Regions from separate parts of the Halomonas kashgarensis genome, predicted to be linked through region 2. Evidence: riboswitches for the same ligand, from Rfam matches in the RefSeq annotation. Region 2 holds a riboswitch; each other region holds the start of a gene.
The links. Region 2 has a riboswitch for thiamine pyrophosphate ahead of tenA (thiaminase II). Riboswitches for the same ligand answer to the same signal wherever they lie in the genome.

Region 1: linked by a shared signal. The riboswitch ahead of R5M92_RS08615 (sodium:solute symporter) and the one ahead of tenA (thiaminase II) in region 2 are both predicted to bind thiamine pyrophosphate.
Region 3: linked by a shared signal. The riboswitch ahead of thiM (hydroxyethylthiazole kinase) and the one ahead of tenA (thiaminase II) in region 2 are both predicted to bind thiamine pyrophosphate.

What each region holds. Positions count from the first base shown of each region.
Region 1 covers NZ_CP137552.1:1,878,313-1,881,583, forward strand. Annotated here, with positions in the region: gene R5M92_RS08610 (sugar transferase) at 1-296, opposite strand, end outside; gene R5M92_RS08615 (sodium:solute symporter) at 514-1,917, opposite strand; TPP riboswitch at 1,907-2,023, opposite strand; gene R5M92_RS08620 (peroxidase-related enzyme) at 2,119-2,706, opposite strand; gene R5M92_RS08625 (hypothetical protein) at 2,874-3,271, shown strand, end outside.
Region 2 covers NZ_CP137552.1:314,705-317,975, reverse strand. Annotated here, with positions in the region: gene R5M92_RS01340 (aldo/keto reductase) at 1-642, shown strand, start outside; gene R5M92_RS01335 (hypothetical protein) at 760-1,110, shown strand; TPP riboswitch at 1,206-1,366, shown strand; gene tenA (thiaminase II) at 1,456-2,139, shown strand; gene thiC (phosphomethylpyrimidine synthase ThiC) at 2,165-3,271, shown strand, end outside.
Region 3 covers NZ_CP137552.1:3,118,373-3,121,643, forward strand. Annotated here, with positions in the region: gene R5M92_RS14255 (DUF6164 family protein) at 1-61, opposite strand, end outside; gene gloA (lactoylglutathione lyase) at 67-600, opposite strand; gene R5M92_RS14265 (peroxiredoxin) at 771-1,412, shown strand; TPP riboswitch at 1,444-1,541, shown strand; gene thiM (hydroxyethylthiazole kinase) at 1,572-2,384, shown strand; gene thiE (thiamine phosphate synthase) at 2,374-2,988, shown strand; gene R5M92_RS14280 (DMT family transporter) at 3,045-3,271, opposite strand, start outside.

The DNA.
Region 1 (3,271 bases), 1.6 Mb from region 2:
AAGACATTCCACAACTGGGGCAACTCGTCCAGTTTGGTCCGCCGCAGGAAACGACCGAAGCGAGTGATCGAGGATGCATCGACCAGGTGAGAGGCAACCCAGCCGGTATCGCATTTCATGGTCCGAAACTTGAGCAGCACAAACGGCTGGCCGTGATACCCCACCCGCTGCTGGCGGAACAAGGGGGAACCAGTTTCCCAGTAGCCGACCAAGGTCAATAACACCATTAACGGCAGTCCAATCAAAAGCCCCATGGCAGCAAGCAGAACGTCAAACAAACGAAGCATTTTAGCCATGATGCAGACCTTTGGTGGTTGCCGAAGGCGCTCGCCAGCCGTGCCATGTATGACCGTGCTGGCGGGAAGTAAAGCTACTGATTGAATATTAAAGGTAACACCGGCGCCAAACCGGTGCGGCGGCAAAACGCCACCAAGAGGTAGGGTTTTTTCTCAATCTCAAGCGGCGACAGGACACTGACTTTCTCAACAGCCGCAACAGGAGAGACCTAAAACTTCATAAGCTCAGGCGCTGCTTTTTCGGCATCATCCAGGCAAACAACAGGCTGATGACGAGCGAGGCGACAAGCGCTCCCAGAAAAGGGGCCAGGGTGGGAATGCTTTCCGGAAAGCTTGCCGTCATTATCCCCGCCTGCAAACTGCCCTGAGAAACCCAACCGGGCAGGATGGCTCCAAGCATACCGGCGACACCTCCCGCAACGGCCGCCGCAGGCCTCATGCGCTGCCACAGGCCCAGCAGGACCGGCACCACGATGGCGGCGCACAGCAGGTCGGCAATCAGAAACAGCCGCAGCACGGAAAGCCCCTGCAGCGCCACGATGACCACCGGCACCATCAGCGCGATCGTCACCAGCCGGGCGACAAGAATCGAACGTCCTTCTTTGTTCAGCCCCGACTGGCCCGACCCCGCCACCACCAGCGAAGCGATACCGCTTTGCAAGGTATCCACGCTGGAAGCCACCAGCGTTACTGCCAGCACTAGTGCCGGCAAGGCAAGCCAGTCGGGCGCCTGAGATAACAGAGCGAAGAACGGGATCGGCGGTTCGCCCAGAGCGACCCCGCTCATGGCGGCCAGTATGCCCAGCGCCCCCACCATCATCACCACTACCACGGTGGTGGTGGCGCCCAGCCACGCACCACGCCCGAGCGCGACATCGTCCCGCGCCGCCCAGACCCGCTGCCAATAGCCTTGATGAAAGAGATTGGCGGCGGTGACCGCTATCACCAGGGTCAGCGCCACGCTAAGCTCACTGCCCAGGGGAGCCGAAGGCAGCGCGGCCGGAGCCGGCATAGTGGGCAGACGAACCAGGGCCACGCCGCCCACCACGCAGAGTAATGCAAGCAGCAGCCAGGCTTGCCAGCGGTCGGTTGCCAGGCTCGCCCGCAACCCTCCCATCACGGTATAGAGCAAGGTGGTCAACGCGATGCCGACCACCACCAAGGCAGGGGGCACATCGGAAAGCAGTGCTGTTATCGCACCGATGGCGGTGAGTTCCGCCGCCAGAAAGCACGCCATATAGAGTACCGAAACGGCCGATACCCAGCGCCGCACTCCGGTTCCGTAACACGCCTGGGCGAACTCGCCGATGCTGCGCCCTTCTGGAAGATGACGGCGAATCCTCGGCCCGTAGAGTCCCAGCACGATGAAGGGCAGCGCCGAACCGACGGCATAACCCGCCAGGGCCAACGGCCCCACGAAGGCGCCGATTTCAGGTGGAGCGAAGAGAATCCAGGCGCCCATGCCCGAGGCCAGAAACGAAAGCCCCAGGCTGGAAGCCGATTGCGAGTTGCGGGCGGTAATGTAGTCATCCAACGGGCCATCGGCCCGGCGGGCACGCAGCCCCAGAAAAGCAAAGCACAGCAGTGCCGCGCCGAGCGCGGCCGAGATCAGGTAAAGCATGTCGCACTTCCTCCGCCGGTATGAGCCGGATCAGGTTCCAGGGTCAGCACTCGGCTTTCTCAGCCCCCGCGGCGTCATGACCGGCGGGGCTCCCCTGGCGACAGTGAATGGATTGTGGTTTCGACCGTGGCCGAGAGCGCCATCATCGGTAAACGCTGGCGCCATGTAAAGCGCAGACAATTCAGCCAACGCGACGAGCTGTCATTTTTCCCGGGGCAGCCGCCCCATCAGGTAGAACTCCTCGTTGGGCGGTGTTCCGGTCAGGGTAACCAGGCGATTGGAAAGACTGAAGAACGCGGCAATGGCACCGATATCCCAGATATCGTCCTGGCTGAATCCCGCCTCGCCCAGGCGTATCCGCCATGTCTCGGTCAATTCACCCACCTCCAGCCCGCAGTGCAGGGCAAAATCCAGCATGGTCCGGTGGCGCTCGCTGAGCGGGGCGGCACGGTGATTGATCGCCACCTGATCGGCGAGCAGCGGATCCTTGCTGTAGATGCGTACCAGGGCACCGTGGGCCACCACACAGTAAAGGCACTGATTGCGGGCACTGGTCGCCACCACGATCATCTCCTTTTCGGCCTTGGTCAAGGTATCGGATTCGCGTTCCATCAAGGCGTCATGGTAGGCAAAAAACGCCCGAAACTCGGCAGGACGATGCGCCAGCATGAGAAACACATTGGGCACGAAGCCCGCCTTTTCCTGTACAGCGAGTATCGTGCCTCGAATATCCTCGGGCAGGGTTTCCAGGCTTTCCGGAATGGGGAAGCGGCTAAGGGATGCGGTCATGTTTTTACCTGTTTGTTGTTAATTTATTATCGAGTTGATTTGAAGCAGGAACGAACCTTCAGCGGCTCTTCCCATACACCGTTGCGCTCGCCATACTGCGGTAATCAATACTTTTCCCTGAGCACCCGCCGTCAGCGTAGCGGACCAGTACCGACAGGAAAACAGCAATGCGCTATACCGAAGCCAAGGAACATACTCAAGGTCGCCTGCATGAGCTGTTTGCCGATCCGTATCACGCCTTTCGCAATAACGCCGATGAACGCCAACTGCATATTCGCATCATGCTGCACTTGTTGGTAGCACGGCCCATGCAGCGGGGCCATCTCACCCTGCGTGTGATCCACGGCTGGCAGAATGGCGTCTTCGATCCCGAAGCCCTGCACAACGCCGATTATCCGCTGACCTGTGTGGAAGACCTGGAAGCCGCCATGCACGCCTTTCGCGCGGCAACCGCCAGCGGTCGCGACTTCCCCAGCGATGGCGCCTCGCTTCTCGCCGAACCCCTGGCCCGGGCGCTTGCCAAGGCCGAAGCCAAGGGCGAGAACGTGGACATTTCTACCCGCAC
Region 2 (3,271 bases):
GTTGGCCAAGCAATTCGCGACCGGCGTGATGAAGTCTATCTGGTCAGCAAGATCTACCCGCACAACGCCAGCACCCAGGGGGTACTAGCCGCCTGCGAGCGCAGCCTGCGCCGATTAGGCACCGACACTATCGATCTATACTTGCTGCACTGGCGCGGCCAGTACCCGCTGAGCGAAACCGTAGAAGCGTTTGAGCGGCTGCGCGAACAGGGCAAGATTCTGCGCTGGGGCGTGTCGAACTTCGACGTTGACGACTTGGCAGAACTCGATGCGCCCGCTTGCGCCACCAATCAGGTGCTCTACAATCCAGGAGCCCGCGGCATCGAGTACGACGTGCTGCCCTGGCAGGCACGACACAGCATGCCGCTCATGGCCTACTGCCCGATCGGGCAAGGCGGCGCCCTGCTGCGCGACGCCGCCCTGCAACGCATCGCCGACAAACACAGCGCCACCCCCGCTCAAGTCGCCCTCGCCTGGGCACTACGTCACCCCGGTGTGATTGCCATTCCTAAAGCCGTGAACCTAGAGCATCTCAAACAGAATTTTGATGCTGATAAGCTCAGACTCGACGACGATGACCTGGCGCAAATCGACGCTGCCTATCCCCCGCCAACGCGCAAGCAGTCATTGCAAATGGTGTGAGGGCGAGCCACTCAACGGCCCAGTACTGGTTTGTGAATACGGTATTTGTGCTGATATGGCTACGCTTTCATAATCAAGGCCGTGCTGCTGGTATGGATTGCGCTAACGGGATGGGGAATGGATAACGCACCGAGCGCAACAAACCCACCGGTTGCCATAGGCATCGCCATCACCGGCTTCAGCCTGATCATCATGCCGCTGACGGCGCCGCTGAGCGGCGGCTCCTGGCACCAGGCAGAAGTGTTCGGCATACACGCCGACCCCACGGCGGTCACCACGCTGGGGCTGATGCTTATCCTGCTGCGGGGGTTCGCCCTCTGTATCGCCGCCATCATCCCAGCACTCTGGCTGGTCGTTTCAGGCCTAACCCTGCAGGTGCTGAATTCCACGGGCGCCGCCCTACTGTTCGCCGTACTGGCGATTTTGTTGGTTGGGCTGGTTTGGAAAAGTATTGAATCCAAGCGATAACGAAGCAGCACCGGTGCCGTTTACGCGGATGAAAGTGGGCTGCGCCATCATGCACCATTGCATCTCCACCACCCGCCTTCTACACTCCGCTAACGAACAGCTTGACGGGGTGCCGGTGAAATCCGGCTGAGATGGCGCAGGGTGAGCATTTTTTGCTGCCAAGTGCTGGTCCCGCTGAACCTGATCCGGCTAATGCGCTGCTACTCACACTACGAGCGGCGCGGGTACCGGCGTAGGGATCAAGCGATGGCCATGGCTAGCTCTCTCACGATCGCACGCCACCTTTCCGCGCCATTCCCTCGGTCTTATTCGCCCACCCTCCGGATCATCATCACCGGAGGCATCATGGGTTACCGCTTTACCGATCTCACCACCGCCTGCCAAGAAGATTGGCGCGCCTATATCGAGCACGATTTCGTGCGCCAGCTGGGTAGCGCCACGCTGCCTGAGGCATCGTTTCGACACTATTTGAAGCAAGACTACCTGTTCTTGATCCACTTCGCCCGCGCCTACGCGCTGGCTGCCTATAAAAGCCCCACCTTGGCGGATTTACGCCAAGCCCATGAAGGAATGAAAGCCATCGTGGATGTGGAGCTGGGCCTGCTCGTCGGCTTTTGCCAGGAGTGGGGTATTTCCGAGCAGGAGCTGGAAGCGCTCCCCGAAGCCAGGGCCACGCTCGCTTACACCCGCTATGTGCTGGATACCGGCAACCGCGGCGACTTGCTCGATTTGCACGTGGCGCTGGCCCCCTGCCTTTTCGGCTACGGCGAAATCGCCAACTGGCTGAACGCCCAAACTTCTACTCTGCGCGGCAGCCAAAACCCGTTTGATGCCTGGATTGCCATGTACGAAGGCGACGAGTTCCAGGCCGCCATGCAGGAGGAGCTTGCGTGGCTCGATGCTCGCTTGGCCGATGTCACCCCCACTCGTTTTCGTGAGCTCAGCAAGATCTTCCGTGATGCCACCCGCCTGGAAATCGACTTCTGGCAGATGGGCCTTGAGCTGATCGATCACGACCTTTCTGAATAACCACCAACAATACAGAGAAACCATCATGATCAGGACCGTCAAGAGTAAAACCGCCCACTTTCTCGCCGAAACCGCCCAGGTGGATGCCGCTGCCGTGGCCCCGCTGCCCGGCTCGCGCAAGGTTTACGTGGAAGGCTCGCGGCCAGATATTCGCGTGCCGTTTCGGGAAATCATTCTCTCGCCCACCAAAACCAGCGGTGTGGATGAAGAGAACCCGCCGCTGCTAGTGTACGACACCTCCGGCCCCTACACCGATCCCAACGCCCAGATTGATTTGCGCCGGGGCCTGCCAGAGCTGCGCCGGGCCTGGATCGAAGAGCGCAACGACACCGAGTTTATGGATGGCCCCACCAGCCAGTACGGCCAGCGCCGCGCCAACGACCCCACCCTTGCCCAGCTGCGTTTTGATCTGACCCGTACCCCGCGCCGTGCACTCTCTACAAAGGACGGGCGGACTGGAAACGTGACCCAGCTGCACTACGCACGCCAAGGCGTCATCACGCCGGAGATGGAGTTCATCGCCCTGCGGGAAAACCAGCGCCGCCAGGCGCTGGGAACGTCAGAGGTTGAACGCATCCTGGGCCACCAGCATGCGGGCCAGAGCTTTGGCGCCAGCATTCCGGACGAGATAACGCCAGAGTTCGTTCGCGATGAAGTCGCCAGAGGTCGGGCGATCATTCCCAACAACATCAACCACCCTGAAAGCGAGCCGATGATCATTGGCCGCAACTTTCTGGTCAAAATCAACGGCAACCTGGGCAACTCGGCGGTAACCTCCTCCATTGAAGAGGAAGTGGACAAGATGACCTGGGGCATCCGCTGGGGCGCGGACACCATCATGGACCTCTCCACCGGGGCCAATATCCACGAAACCCGCGAATGGATCATCCGCAACTCACCGGTGCCGATCGGCACGGTGCCCATTTATCAGGCGCTGGAGAAGGTCAACGGCATCGCCGAAAACCTCACCTGGGAGGTCTTTCGCGATACGCTGATCGAGCAGGCCGAACAGGGCGTGGACTACTTCACCATTCACGCGGGGGTGCTGCTGCGCTACGTGCCGCTCACCGCCAACCGCGTCACCGGCATTGTGAGCCGTGGCGGTTCCATCATGGCGAAGTGGTGCTTGTAT
Region 3 (3,271 bases), 660 kb from region 2:
CACGCACTTCCGCCGCCTCTTCGTCGGTCACGTTGTGCAGGCGAAAGAGTAACTTGGCCATGGCGGTTAATTCCCCAGGCTGTCCAGGCGGGCGGCTTCCACGACCTCGATCCAGTAGCCGTCGGCATCCTTGATGAAGATGACGTCCTGCATCTTGCCCTGGTCGGAGCGCTTGACGAATTCCACCGCATTGCTGTCGAACCAGGCCTCGGCGGCGTCCAGGTCGGGCACGCAGAAACACAGATGGCCGAAGCCCTGGGGTTCGCTGTTGCCGTCGTGATAAGCCAGGTCGGATTGCGTCTCCGTCCCCCAGTTGTGAGTCAGTTCCAGCAGGCCTTTCTGACTGAATGTCCAGACGGTCCGCTGAGCGCTATCCTCCGGTGGCGCGGTGTGATCGTCCAGATTGGCGAGGAAATAGAGCGAAAACTGCATCTCCTCGAAATCAAGACGCCGCACGACGCTCATGCCGAATACCCGCGAATAGAAAGCCAAAGCCTTTTCCGGGTCCTTGACGCGCAACATGGTGTGGTTCAAACGGAACCCTTGGGTTTCTGCCGGGGTGGGCTGCACCCCGGGGTGTTGCTCGCCCGAAAAACGCATGATTGACTCCTGACCCTATGTTGCGAACTGCCGTTCTTGCCCTAGCCGCGAAGAGACGGTGAAAGAACATATTGATATAGTTAAACTTCCAAGAAGAACTTTTAAGCCTAAGAAATTGATTCTATGCTAGGCAGGAAAGCTTATCACTGCACCTATACAAGGAGAATCCCATGACATTGCGCCTAGGTGACATCGCACCAGATTTCGAACAGGACAGCACCGCCGGCAAGATTCGTTTCCACGAGTGGGCCGGGGATGATTGGGTCATTCTGTTCTCCCACCCCAAGGACTTCACCCCGGTCTGCACCACCGAACTTGGCGAAGTGTCCCGTCTCAAGCCCGAGTTCGACAAGCGCAACACCAAGGCCATCGGGCTATCCGTCGATCCGATCGACGACCACCACGCCTGGGCTGGCGATATCGAGGAAACCCAGGGCCACGGCTTGAATTTCCCGCTGCTGGCGGACAGCGACCGCAAGGTCAGCGACCTTTACGACATGATTCACCCCAACGCCAACGACACCCTGACGGTGCGTAGCGTGTTCATTATCGATCCGGCCAAGAAGATTCGTCTGACGCTCACCTACCCTGCCAGCACCGGACGCAATTTTGCCGAGATCCTGCGAGTGCTCGATAGCCTCCAGCTAACCGACGGCTACAAGGTCGCTACCCCGGTGAACTGGTGCGAGGGTGATGACTGCATCATCGTGCCTTCGGTCAGCAACGAAGACGCCAAGACGTTATTCCCCGAAGGCTGGGACGAGAAGAAACCCTACCTGCGCATGGTCAAGCAACCCAAGAAAGGCAGCTGAATCGAATCGGCCAGCGGTGTAGCATAGGCACCAGTAACGACAGGGGCGCTGCAGGCTTTCATGCAGCTGAGATGTACCCTTGAACCTGAACCGGATAATGCCGGCGTAGGAAGTCGTGATCGGTCTCCGGCCGGCCTTCGTCCGCGCCTGGGAGCGATGATGCCCGCACCACTTGATCTTGCCTCCGCGCTTGAAGCGCTACGCCGCCAGCGTCCGCTGGTGCACAACATCACCAACTATGTGGCCATGAACAGTTCGGCCAATCTGCTGTTGGCGATGGGTGCCTCACCGGCAATGCTACATGCCCGCGAGGAGGTGGTGGAATTCGTCGGCCTGGCCGACGTACTCTCCATCAATCTCGGAACACCATCCCCCGCCTGGGCCGAGGCCATGCTTCAGGCCGCCAAGGCGGCGCAGGTACAGGGCAAGCCGTGGGTACTCGACCCGGTCGCCGTGGGCGCCACGGCTTACCGCCGGCAGTTGGCGGCTACGCTACTCGACGCCTCGCCCACGCTGATTCGAGCCAATCCCTCGGAAATCCTGGCACTCGACGGCATGGCCAACCCAGGGCGTGGCGTGGATGCCACCGACAGTACGGCAAACGCCACCCAGGCAGCCATCCGCCTGGCTCGCCATCATGCCTGCCTGGTCGCGGTAACGGGCGAGTACGACCTGGTCACCGACGGCCAGCGGCATGTTCTCGTTCACGGCGGCCATGAGTTGATGCCCACCGTGACAACCTTGGGCTGTGGATTGAGCGCCGTGGCGGGAGCCTTTATCGCCGCTTCGCCTCGGGACACGTTCAACGCCTGCGTCGCGGCCCTGACAAGCTTCGCCGTGGCCGGGTCCCAGGCCGCCCATGACGCCCGGGGCCCGGCCAGTTTCCAGGTCGCTTTCATCGATGCTCTTTATCAGCTGACTCCCGAGCAGCTGGCGGCCCAGGCCAATGTGGAGGTGACCAATGCGCTGTAACCTTTCCCTTTATCTAGTGACCGACCCCGACTTGTGCCGTGGGCACGGGCTGGAAAGTACGGTGGCCGCTGCCGTTAGGGGCGGAGTCACCATGGTGCAGCTGCGCGACAAGCATGCCAGCGACACCGAAATGATAGCCCAGGCGATACGTCTGAAAGAGATACTGGAAGGCTCGGGCGTCCCGTTGATCATCAATGATCGTCTATCAGTTGCTTTGGAGAGCGGCGCCGACGGCTTGCATGTAGGCCAGAGCGATACTGCCGTCCACGAGGCGCGAGACGCCATGAAGCCCGGCGCCATCATCGGCCTTTCCATTAATTCGCTGGACGAACTGGCTGCGGCCCCCGTGGAAATACTCGATTACATCGGCCTGGGGCCGGTCTTCGCCACTCCCAGCAAGCAGAACCATGCCCAGCCGATCGGGTTTGAGGGTCTGGCGACCCTCGCCCAAGCCAGCCCGCTGCCCAGCGTGGCGATAGGCGGTCTCAAGGCCGAGCATTGCCGTTCCGTACGAGAGGCAGGTGCCCATGGCATCGCCGTGATTTCGGCTATTTGCGGACAGACCGATCCCGAGCAGGCGGCTCGCTCGTTCCGTTTTACCTGACGGCAAAGGTCCAAAGGTTGTTAACTGAAACGACAGCTCCAGCTCGGCGGCACAGTTCAAGCCGTCGGGCGGCGCTTCAGTGTGGTACGCCGGTCGTGATAGGCAATCGCCAAGCCACTACCGATAATCAGCGTACTGCCCACCCATACCCATGCGTCGGGCATTTCCCCCCAGAACCACCAACCCAATAATACCGCCCACAACATGGCGGTGTAATCGAACGGCGCGGCAATCGCCGCAGGCGCATAACGAAACGCCAGGGTAATGAAAGCGGTAGCGCCGA